2 regions of the Saccharopolyspora sp. NPDC000359 genome follow, and region 2 is predicted to be linked to the other one. Evidence: predicted binding sites of a transcription regulator. Region 2 holds the regulator's gene; the other holds the start of a gene.
The links. Region 2 encodes HspR, which represses chaperone genes until heat shock. Its sites were predicted from a motif close to ANNTTGAGTNNNNNNNACTCAANNT; they were not measured.
Positions count from the first base shown of each region.

Region 1: clpB (ATP-dependent chaperone ClpB) is a predicted target of HspR. The motif match lies at 2,598-2,622, and genes of this name have one in related genera.

Region 1 covers NZ_JBEPDU010000057.1:975-5,479, reverse strand. Annotated here, with positions in the region: gene clpB (ATP-dependent chaperone ClpB) at 1-2,520, opposite strand, end outside; gene ABT324_RS28285 (alanine/glycine:cation symporter family protein) at 2,719-4,287, shown strand; gene ABT324_RS28280 (YceI family protein) at 4,432-4,505, opposite strand, start outside.
Region 2 covers NZ_JBEPDU010000093.1:871-5,375, reverse strand. Annotated here, with positions in the region: gene ABT324_RS32770 (pyridoxamine 5'-phosphate oxidase family protein) at 1-668, opposite strand, end outside; gene ABT324_RS32765 (FAD-binding oxidoreductase) at 969-2,072, shown strand; gene ABT324_RS32760 (heat shock protein transcriptional repressor HspR) at 2,464-2,916, opposite strand; gene dnaJ (molecular chaperone DnaJ) at 2,919-4,085, opposite strand; gene grpE (nucleotide exchange factor GrpE) at 4,111-4,505, opposite strand, start outside.

The sequences.
Region 1 (4,505 bases), on a different contig from region 2:
CTCGCGGATCTCCCCGGCCAGCAGCTTGCGGGCCAGCTGGTCGCCGATCGCCGACTGGACCAGGCGGCGCAGCGGGCGCGCGCCGTAGACCGGGTCGAAACCGTTGAGCGCCAACCAGTCCCGCGCCGCCGGTTGCACGTCGAGGGTGAGCCGCCGCTGCGCCAGGCGCCGCGCCAGGTGGTCCACCTGGATGTCCACGATGGACGTCAGCTCCTCGGTGGACAGCGAGTGGAACACCACCACGTCGTCCAACCGGTTCAGGAACTCCGGCTTGAAGTGCTTGCGCACCACCGAGAGCACCGCGTCGTCGCGCTCCTGCTCGGACAGGTTCGGGTCGGCGATGGCCTGCGAGCCCAGGTTCGAGGTCAGCACCAGGATCGTGTTGCGGAAGTCCACCGTGCGGCCCTGGCCGTCGGTGAGCCGACCGTCGTCGAGCACCTGCAGCAGCACGTCGAAGACGTCCTGGTGCGCCTTCTCCACCTCGTCGAACAGCACCACCGAGTAGGGGCGGCGGCGCACCGACTCGGTCAGCTGCCCGCCCTGGTCGTAGCCCACGTACCCGGGCGGTGCGCCGACCAGCCGGGCCACCGAGTGCTTCTCGGAGTACTCCGACATGTCGATGCGGATCATCGCCCGCTCGTCGTCGAACAGGAACCCGGCCAGCGCCTTGGCCAGCTCGGTCTTGCCGACGCCGGTCGGGCCGAGGAACAGGAACGAGCCGGTGGGCCGGTCCGGGTCGGCGACACCGGCCCGGGTGCGGCGCACCGCGTCGGACACCGCGCGCACCGCTTCGGCCTGCCCCACCACGCGGGCGCCGAGGGCGTCCTCCATGCGCAGCAGCTTCGCCGTCTCGCCCTCCAACAGCCGCCCGGCGGGGATGCCGGTCCAGGCGCTCACCACGTCCGCGACGTCGTCGGCGGTGACCTCCTCCTGCAGCATGGCCTTGCGCTCGGACTGCGCGGCGGTGGCCGCCTCCAGCTCCTTCTCCAGCTGCGGGATCCGGCCGTAGCGCAGCTCGGCGGCCTTGCCCAGGTCGCCGTCCCGCTCGGCGCGGTCGGACTCGCCGCGCAGCTGCTCCAGCTGCGTCTTCAGGTCGCGGACCTTGTCGATGGACTCCTTCTCCTGCTGCCAGCGCGCGGTCAGCTCGGACAGCTTCTCGCGGCGGTCGGCGAGCTCGGCGCGCAGCGCGGCCAACCGCTCCAGGGAGGCCGGGTCGTCCTCCTTGGACAGCGCCATCTCCTCGATCTCCAGCCGCCGCACGGCGCGCTCGACCTCGTCGATCTCCACCGGGCGGGAGTCGATCTCCATGCGCAGCCGGGACGCCGCCTCGTCGACCAGGTCGATCGCCTTGTCCGGCAGGAAGCGCGCGGTGATGTAGCGGTCGGACAGGGTGGCCGCGGCGACCAGGGCGCCGTCGGTGATCCGCACGCCGTGGTGCACCTCGTAGCGCTCCTTGAGCCCGCGCAGGATCGCCACCGTGTCCTCCGGGCTCGGCTCGCCGACCAGCACCTGCTGGAACCGGCGCTCCAGCGCGGCATCGGTCTCGATGTGCTGGCGGTACTCGTCGAGCGTGGTCGCGCCGACCATGCGCAGCTCGCCGCGGGCCAGCATCGGCTTGATCATGTTCCCGGCGTCCATCGCGCCCTCGCCGCTGGCCCCGGCGCCGACGATGGTGTGCAGCTCGTCGATGAAGGTGATGACCTGCCCGGCCGAGTCGGTGATCTCCTTGAGCACCGCCTTGAGCCGCTCCTCGAACTCGCCGCGGTACTTCGCCCCGGCCACCATCGAACCCAGGTCCAGCGCCACCACGCGCTTGCCGCGCAGCGACTCGGGCACGTCCCCGGCGACGATGCGCTGGGCCAGGCCCTCCACGATCGCCGTCTTGCCGACGCCGGGCTCGCCGATGAGGACCGGGTTGTTCTTGGTGCGGCGGGACAGCACCTGCACCACGCGGCGGATCTCGGCGTCGCGGCCGATCACCGGGTCCAGGTCGCCCTTGCGGGCGCGGTCGGTGAGGTCCTGGCCGTACTTCTCCAGGGCCTTGTAGGTGCCCTCGGGATCCGGGCTGGTCACGCGGGCCGAGCCGCGCACCCTGCCGAAGGCGTCGGTCAGCGCCTCGGGCGTGGCGCCGTGCTTCTTGAGCAGGTCGGCGACCCGGCCGCCCTCAGCGGCGAGCCCGACCAGCAGGTGCTCGGTGGAGACGTACTCGTCGCCCATCTCGGTGGCCAGCCGCTGGGCGTGGGTGAGCGCCCGGACGGCGTCGCGGGACAGCTGCGGCGCGGACACCGTGCTGCCGCTGGCCGCGGGCAGGCTGCCGATCAGCTGCTCCAGCTCCTGGTGCACCGCCGCGGGTTCGGCGCCGACCGCGGTCAGCAGGGGTGCGGTCAGCCCGTCGCCCTGGGCGAGCAGCGCGCCGAGCAGGTGCGCGGGGCTGACGTCCGGGTTGCCGGCCACGGTCGCGGCCTGCACCGCCGAGGAGATCGCCTGCTGGGTCTTGGTCGTCGGGTTGAACGCGTCCATTCCTCACCTCGTCACCGATGGCTCCTACCAGGACATCGTGCCCTGTACCAGCCTCATCCACACGGTCAACGCGAGGAAAGTTGAGCGAGTTCCGCTCAAGGTGAGGCTGTGATGCAGGACACGAACTGGTCTCAGTTTCAGGCAAATGTCACACCGAGGTATTGATGTTGACATTTCACCCGATTTAGCTAAACCGTCATGACCACCACGACAGCGGGTGACCAGCTCGTGCTGGCTGCCGAAGAGGGCGGCGCGCTCTCCGGCATCGAGGACGCGATCAACACGGTCTTCACCCCGATCTCGGACGGCTTCTCCAACATAGTCTTCGGCGAGGTCACCGTCTTCGGCGTGACCTTCCCGTGGATCGTGGCCTGGCTGGTGATCGCCGCGGCGGTGTTCACCACCGCCTTCGGGTTCATCCAGATCCGGTCCTTCAAGCTGGCCATCGACCTGGTCCGCGGCAAGTACACCGACAAGTCCGAGCCCGGCGAGATCAACCACTTCCAGGCGCTCGCCTCGGCGCTGTCCGGCACCGTCGGCCTCGGCAACATCGCCGGCGTCGGCGTGGCGGTGACCGTCGGCGGTGCGGGCGCGACCTTCTGGATGATCCTCTGCGGCCTGCTCGGCATGGCCACCAAGTTCGTCGAGTGCACCCTCGGCGTGAAGTACCGGGAGATCGACGCCGACGGCACCGTCTCCGGCGGCCCGATGCACTACCTGCGCAAGGGCATCGCCGAGCGCATCCCGAACGCCTTCGGCGCGGGCCTGGGCAAGGTGCTGGCCGTGCTCGCCGCGGTCATGATCCTGTTCTTCGCCATCGCCGGCGGCAACATGTTCCAGGCCAACCAGACCTTCGCGCAGCTGCGCAACGTCACCGGCGGCGAGACCGGGCTGCTCGGCTCGGACGGCGCGGCGCTGATCTTCGGCATCCTGCTGGCGGTGCTGATCGGCGCGGTGATCATCGGCGGCATCAAGTCCATCGGCGCGGTCACCAGCCGCCTGGTGCCCGCGATGGCCGTGATCTACGTGCTGGCCTGCCTCACCGTCATCGGCGTCAACTACGCCTTGGTGCCCAGCGCGGTCGGTGACATCCTCTCCGGAGCGTTCACCCCGGAGGCCGGGTTCGGCGGGCTGATCGGCGTGCTGATCGTCGGCTTCCAGCGCGCCGCGTTCTCCAACGAGGCCGGGCTCGGCTCGGCGCCCATCGCGCACTCGGCGGTGAAGACCAAGCACCCGGCCACCGAAGGCCTGGTCGCGCTGCTGGAACCGTTCATCGACACCGTCATCGTGTGCACCATGACGGCGCTGACCATCGTCATCGCCAAGACCCAGTTCTGGACCGACGCGCAGCAGACCGTGCTCAACGGCGGGGACACCCCGGACGGCGTCACGGTCACCTCGGAGTCCTTCGCCACCGTGCTGCCGTGGTTCCCGTACGTGCTGACCGTGGCGGTGGCGCTGTTCGCGATCTCCACCATCATCACCTGGGGCTACTACGGTCAGCGGGCCTGGCTGTTCCTGTTCGGCAAGGGCAAGGCCAAGGAGCGCGCCTACAACGTGCTGTTCTGCGCGTTCACCGTAGTGGGTTCGGTGCTGACGCTGGGCAGCGTGCTCGACTTCGCCGACGCGGTGCTGTTCGCGCTGGCCCTGTTCAACATCATCGGCCTGTACATCATGATCCCGGTGGTGAAGAAGGAGCTGGCTTCCTACCGCGAGAAACTCCGGAGCGGTGAGGTCCGCAAGGCCGAGAAGGCCGAGAAGGTCTGACGAGCGGCTCGAACCCGCGGCCTCCGGCGTGTCGTCCGACCGGCACGCCGGAGGTCCACACCCAACGGACCTCCGGCCTGTCGCACGTGCCGGAGGTCCGTTCGGCTGCCGGGGAAGTCGCGCGCCGTCCCCGGCAGGGGCGGGTCAGTCCTCGCGGACGGCCTGGATGTCGATCTCGACCTTCAGCGTGGTGCCGATGGCCGCGATGCCGGTCTGCA
Region 2 (4,505 bases):
GGGATGTGCTTGCGGCAGTGGATGTAGGCCTCCTCCACCTGCACCACCACCCACCGCTCGGGGGTGCGGCCGCGGTCGAACTCGGCGGGCAGCGCGGGATGGATCGCGCGCAGGTCGGAGTCCTCCACGATGCGGGCCCTGCCGTTGACGTGCAGCCCGATCAGATCCGTTGCGAAGTCGACCAGCAGGATCCCGACGTGCGGGTTCTCGCTGATGTTGCCGAGGCTGGCCATCACACCGTTGCCCCGGTACTCGGGGTAGCAGACGTGCCGGTCGTCGAGCACCTCGATGAAGCCGGGCGGGCCGGCGCGCAGGCTGGAGTCGCACTCGCCGCGGGCGTCGGCGGTGGCCACGAAGGCCAGCTCCATCCGGCCGATGAACGCCTTCATCTCCGAGTTCAGGTGGTCCAGCACCTGGTCGTCGTAGAAACGGCGGGCCCGCTTCTCGGTGCCGTAGGCCTGCTGCAGCAGGTGCTCGCCCGTCGAACCGGGCAGCGGGACCGGGCGGTCGTCCTCGAGGAACGGGTCACGGGGCACGGCGTCCAGGCTGTGGTGCTGGAGAGGGGTGCTGACCTGCCACGGATCGTTCGGGGGCGGCGGATCGGACAGCTCCAGGTCCAGCAGCGCCTCGTCGGCGGTGCCGGTCGGGGTCGGGTGGTCGGGGCTCACGCGCCTCACCGTGTCACGCCTTCCTCTCCACTCACAGGGGTGGATACTAGGTTCCCCCGACGGGTTCATGCACCATCTACCAGTAGTAGTTAAGAAGCACTCAAAAGTGGCATCAAGGCAGACGTTCCCCGGGCCACGAGTTAGGGTCAGCCCAGTGTCGGGGGACGCAAGCAAGTAGCGGTGCGCCCAATCGGGTACCGCCGCCAACGTGGAGAAGACTGCACCCGAACCATGACAGCGAACGCCGTACTGAGCCCCGGACCACCCCCGAACCGCGAGCCGTCCTCTGGTGTGAGCAAGATGGTTCGCCTGATCCGCGAGAGCTTCGAGGTCGTCGAGCCGCAGATCGACGACGTGGCCAAGTTCTTCTACGGGATGCTCTTCAGCCTCTCCCCGGCCACCCGAGAGCTGTTCGCGGTGAACATGGAAGTGCAGCGCAGCCGCCTGCTGCGGGCGCTCGTACACGTGATCCAGATGGTCGACAAGCCCGACGAGCTGCTGCCGTTCCTGCACCAGCTCGGCCGCGACCACCGCAAGTTCGGCGTGGTCGCCGACCACTACGAAGCGGTGGGCACCGCGCTGCTGGCCTCGATCAAGAGGCACGCCGGTGACGCCTGGAACGACACGGTGGAGCGGGCGTGGGCCGAGGCCTACACGGTGATGGCCTCGGCGATGACCGAAGCGGCCGCCGCCGACGACGGCCCCGCCTGGTACACCGGCGAGATCATCCACCACGAGCGGCTGAGCTGGGACGTCGCGGTGATGCGCGTCCAGACCGACCACCCGGTGCCCTACCTGCCCGGGCAGTACGTGAGCGTGGAGGTGCCGCAGCGGCCCCGGCTGTGGCGGTACCTGACCCCGGCGAACGCGCCCGCCGAGGACGGGATCATGGAGTTCCACGTTCGCTCGGTGGAGGGCGGCTGGGTGAGCCGCGCGCTGGTCGGGCACGCCCGGATCGGCGACCAGTGGCGGATCGGCGCGCCGATGGGCCGGATGACGGTGGACCGCGAGGACTCCCCGGACGTGCTGATGATCGCCGGTGGCACCGGGATCGCCCCGATGCGGGCGATCATCGACGAGCTGGCCCAGTACGGCGAGAACCCCCGGGTCCAGGTGTTCTACGGCGGCCGGACCCGCGAGGACCTCTACGACCTGGAGAACCTCCAGCGCATCGCGATGCACAACCCGTGGCTGACGATCACGCCGGTGCTGGAGGACGACCCGAACGTCTCCGGCGTCGAGCACGGCACCCTCCCCGAGGTGGTGACCCGCTACGGCGCCTGGCAGGACTGGGACGTCCTGGTCAGCGGCTCCCCGGGGATGATCCGAGCCACGGTCTCCAAGATGCTGGTAGCCGGAACCCCCCTCGACCGGATCCGCTACGACCCGTTCACATTGGACTGAACTCCGTTTCCAGTCCCGCCTTGCGCAGCGGTGCCGGTAGCGGAACCGCTGCGCCCGCATGGGTACTGGGGGCCCTGGCCCAGGCATGCTCGATGCACGACGTCAGGGCCGTCCCCGCCAGGCGAACGCTGAGAACCCGCAGCGGTGCAAGCTGCGAGGGTGGGCTGTGCGCCTGCGGCGCTGCGACACCTCCACATCAGCGCCGGACGCCCGTCGCGGTCGCTGTTCACCGCTGGAAGCGGCTTCGCCGTTTGCTCGACGATGGCTGACCGCCGACCCGGCCTCACCACCGCGGGTGGGAGGTGCGAGCAGTTGCTTGGTGCGCACGCCGACCGTGGTCGAGATGCGCAATCGCCCCACCGGCTCTTGCTCGGTGGGGCGATGGGTTCCGTCAGCGCTTGCGGTGGGGTTTCCAGACCACCAGGGCCGTTTCCTGCCTGACCGGGACGAGGTCTCGGCGGTAGGAGGCGTGGATCTGGGCTGCTGCTTGTTCCGCTGCCGCGTGGGCTGCGGCTACTTCTTCGGCCAGTTCCTGGACCTTCGCGCGGAGCGCGTCAACCTCGTTCTCCAGATCGATGATCCGCTTGATCCCGGCCAGGTTGACGCCTTCCTCCTGGGACAGGCGCTGGACCTCGCGCAGCAGCGCGATGTCGCGGAGGGAGTAGCGGCGGCCGCCCGCCGGGGTTCGTCCGGGCGACACCAGGCCCAACCGGTCGTAGCTGCGCAGGGTCTGCGCGTGCAGGCCGGAGAGCTGGGCGGCGACCGAGATCACGAACATCGGCGTGTCCTCGTCGGCCCCGGGTGGGAACCCGAAGCCCGGATCCGACGTGCGACCACCGGCCATGACTACCTCCCGAGCAACTCGTTCAGGTCCTGACGCGGATCGTGGTCGGCGGTCGCCTTCGCGTAGTCCGCCAGCGCTTCCGCCGCCTTGCCGTCCAGCTTGGACGGAACGGCGACCTGCAAGGTGACCAGGAGATCCCCGTTGCTCCCGTCCTTCTTGCCGACGCCCTTGCCGCGCACCCGGAAGGTGCGGCCGCTGCTGGTCCCGGGCGGGACCTTCAGCGTGACCTTCCCGTCCAGGGTCGGCACGGTCAACGTAGTGCCCAGCGCCAGCTCCGGGAAGGTCGTCGGCACCGTGATCGTCAGATCATCACCGGAACGTCCGAACACCCGGTGCGGGTTGACGTGCACCACCACGTAGAGGTCCCCGGCGGCGGCGCCCTGCCGACCCGGTTCGCCCTGGCCCGCCAACCTGATCCGCTGCCCGTCGGAGACCCCGGCCGGGATCCGCACCGTCAGCGTGCGGCTGCGGGTGCTGACCCCCTCACCTGCGCAGTCCGGGCACGGGCTGTCGATCAGGCTGCCGCGGCCGCGGCAGTCCGGGCACGGCTCACTGAACGCGAAGGCGCCCTGGTTGCGGGTGACCAGGCCCGCGCCGGAGCAGGTGCCGCAGGTGCGCGGCCGGGTGCCTGGCTTGGCACCGGAGCCGCGGCAGGTCTGGCAGGTCGCCGGGCTGGACAGCCGCAGCGGCACGGTCGCGCCGCGCACCGACTCGGTGAAGTCGATGCGGACCTCGGTCTCCACGTCGGCGCCGCGCTTGGGCCGGCTGGCCGTGGACGCACCGGGACGGCGGTTGCCGAACAGGCCGCCGAACAGGTCGCCCAGTCCGCCAGCACCGCCCTGGGCACCGCCGAAGAGGTCACCGATGTCGAAGCCGCCCTGGCCGCCGAAACCGCCGAACCCGCCCTGGCCACCGCCGCTGAACCCGCCGGAGCCGAACAGCCGACGGGCCTCGTCGTACTGCTTGCGCTTCTCCGGGTCGGACAGCACGCCGTACGCCTCGGAGACGGCCTTGAACTTGGTCTCCGCCTGGGCGTTGCCCGGGTTGGCGTCCGGGTGGTTCTCCCGGGCCAACTTCCGGTAGGCCTTCTTGATCTCGTCCGCTGAAGCGTCGGAGGAGACGCCCAGTTCGGCGTAGAAATCCTTGTCCAGCCATTCCCTCGCACTCACCGGACGCCCCTCCCTTCGCTCCTGATCAACCCTGCTCGGTCTGGCTGTCGTCGGCGGCCGCAGGTTCCGCCGACGGTTCGTGGTCGGTCACCGCGACCATCGCCGGTCGCAGCACGCGGTCGCCGAACCGGTAGCCGCGACGCAGCACGGTGGTCACGGTCGGGCCGCTCACGTCCGGGGAGGTGCTGTGCTGCACCGCCTCGTGCACGGACGGGTCGAACTCGTCGCCCTCCGCGCCGAACGCCTCCAGCCCGGCCGAGTTCAGCGTCGCGACCAGCTTGTCGGCCACCGCCTTGAACGCACCGTTGAGGTCACCGTGCGCCTCGGCCCGCTCCAGGTCGTCGAGCACCGTCAGCAGGTCACCGGCCACCGAGGCCTTGGCCCCGGCGATCACCGACTCGCGGTCGCGTTCCACCCGCT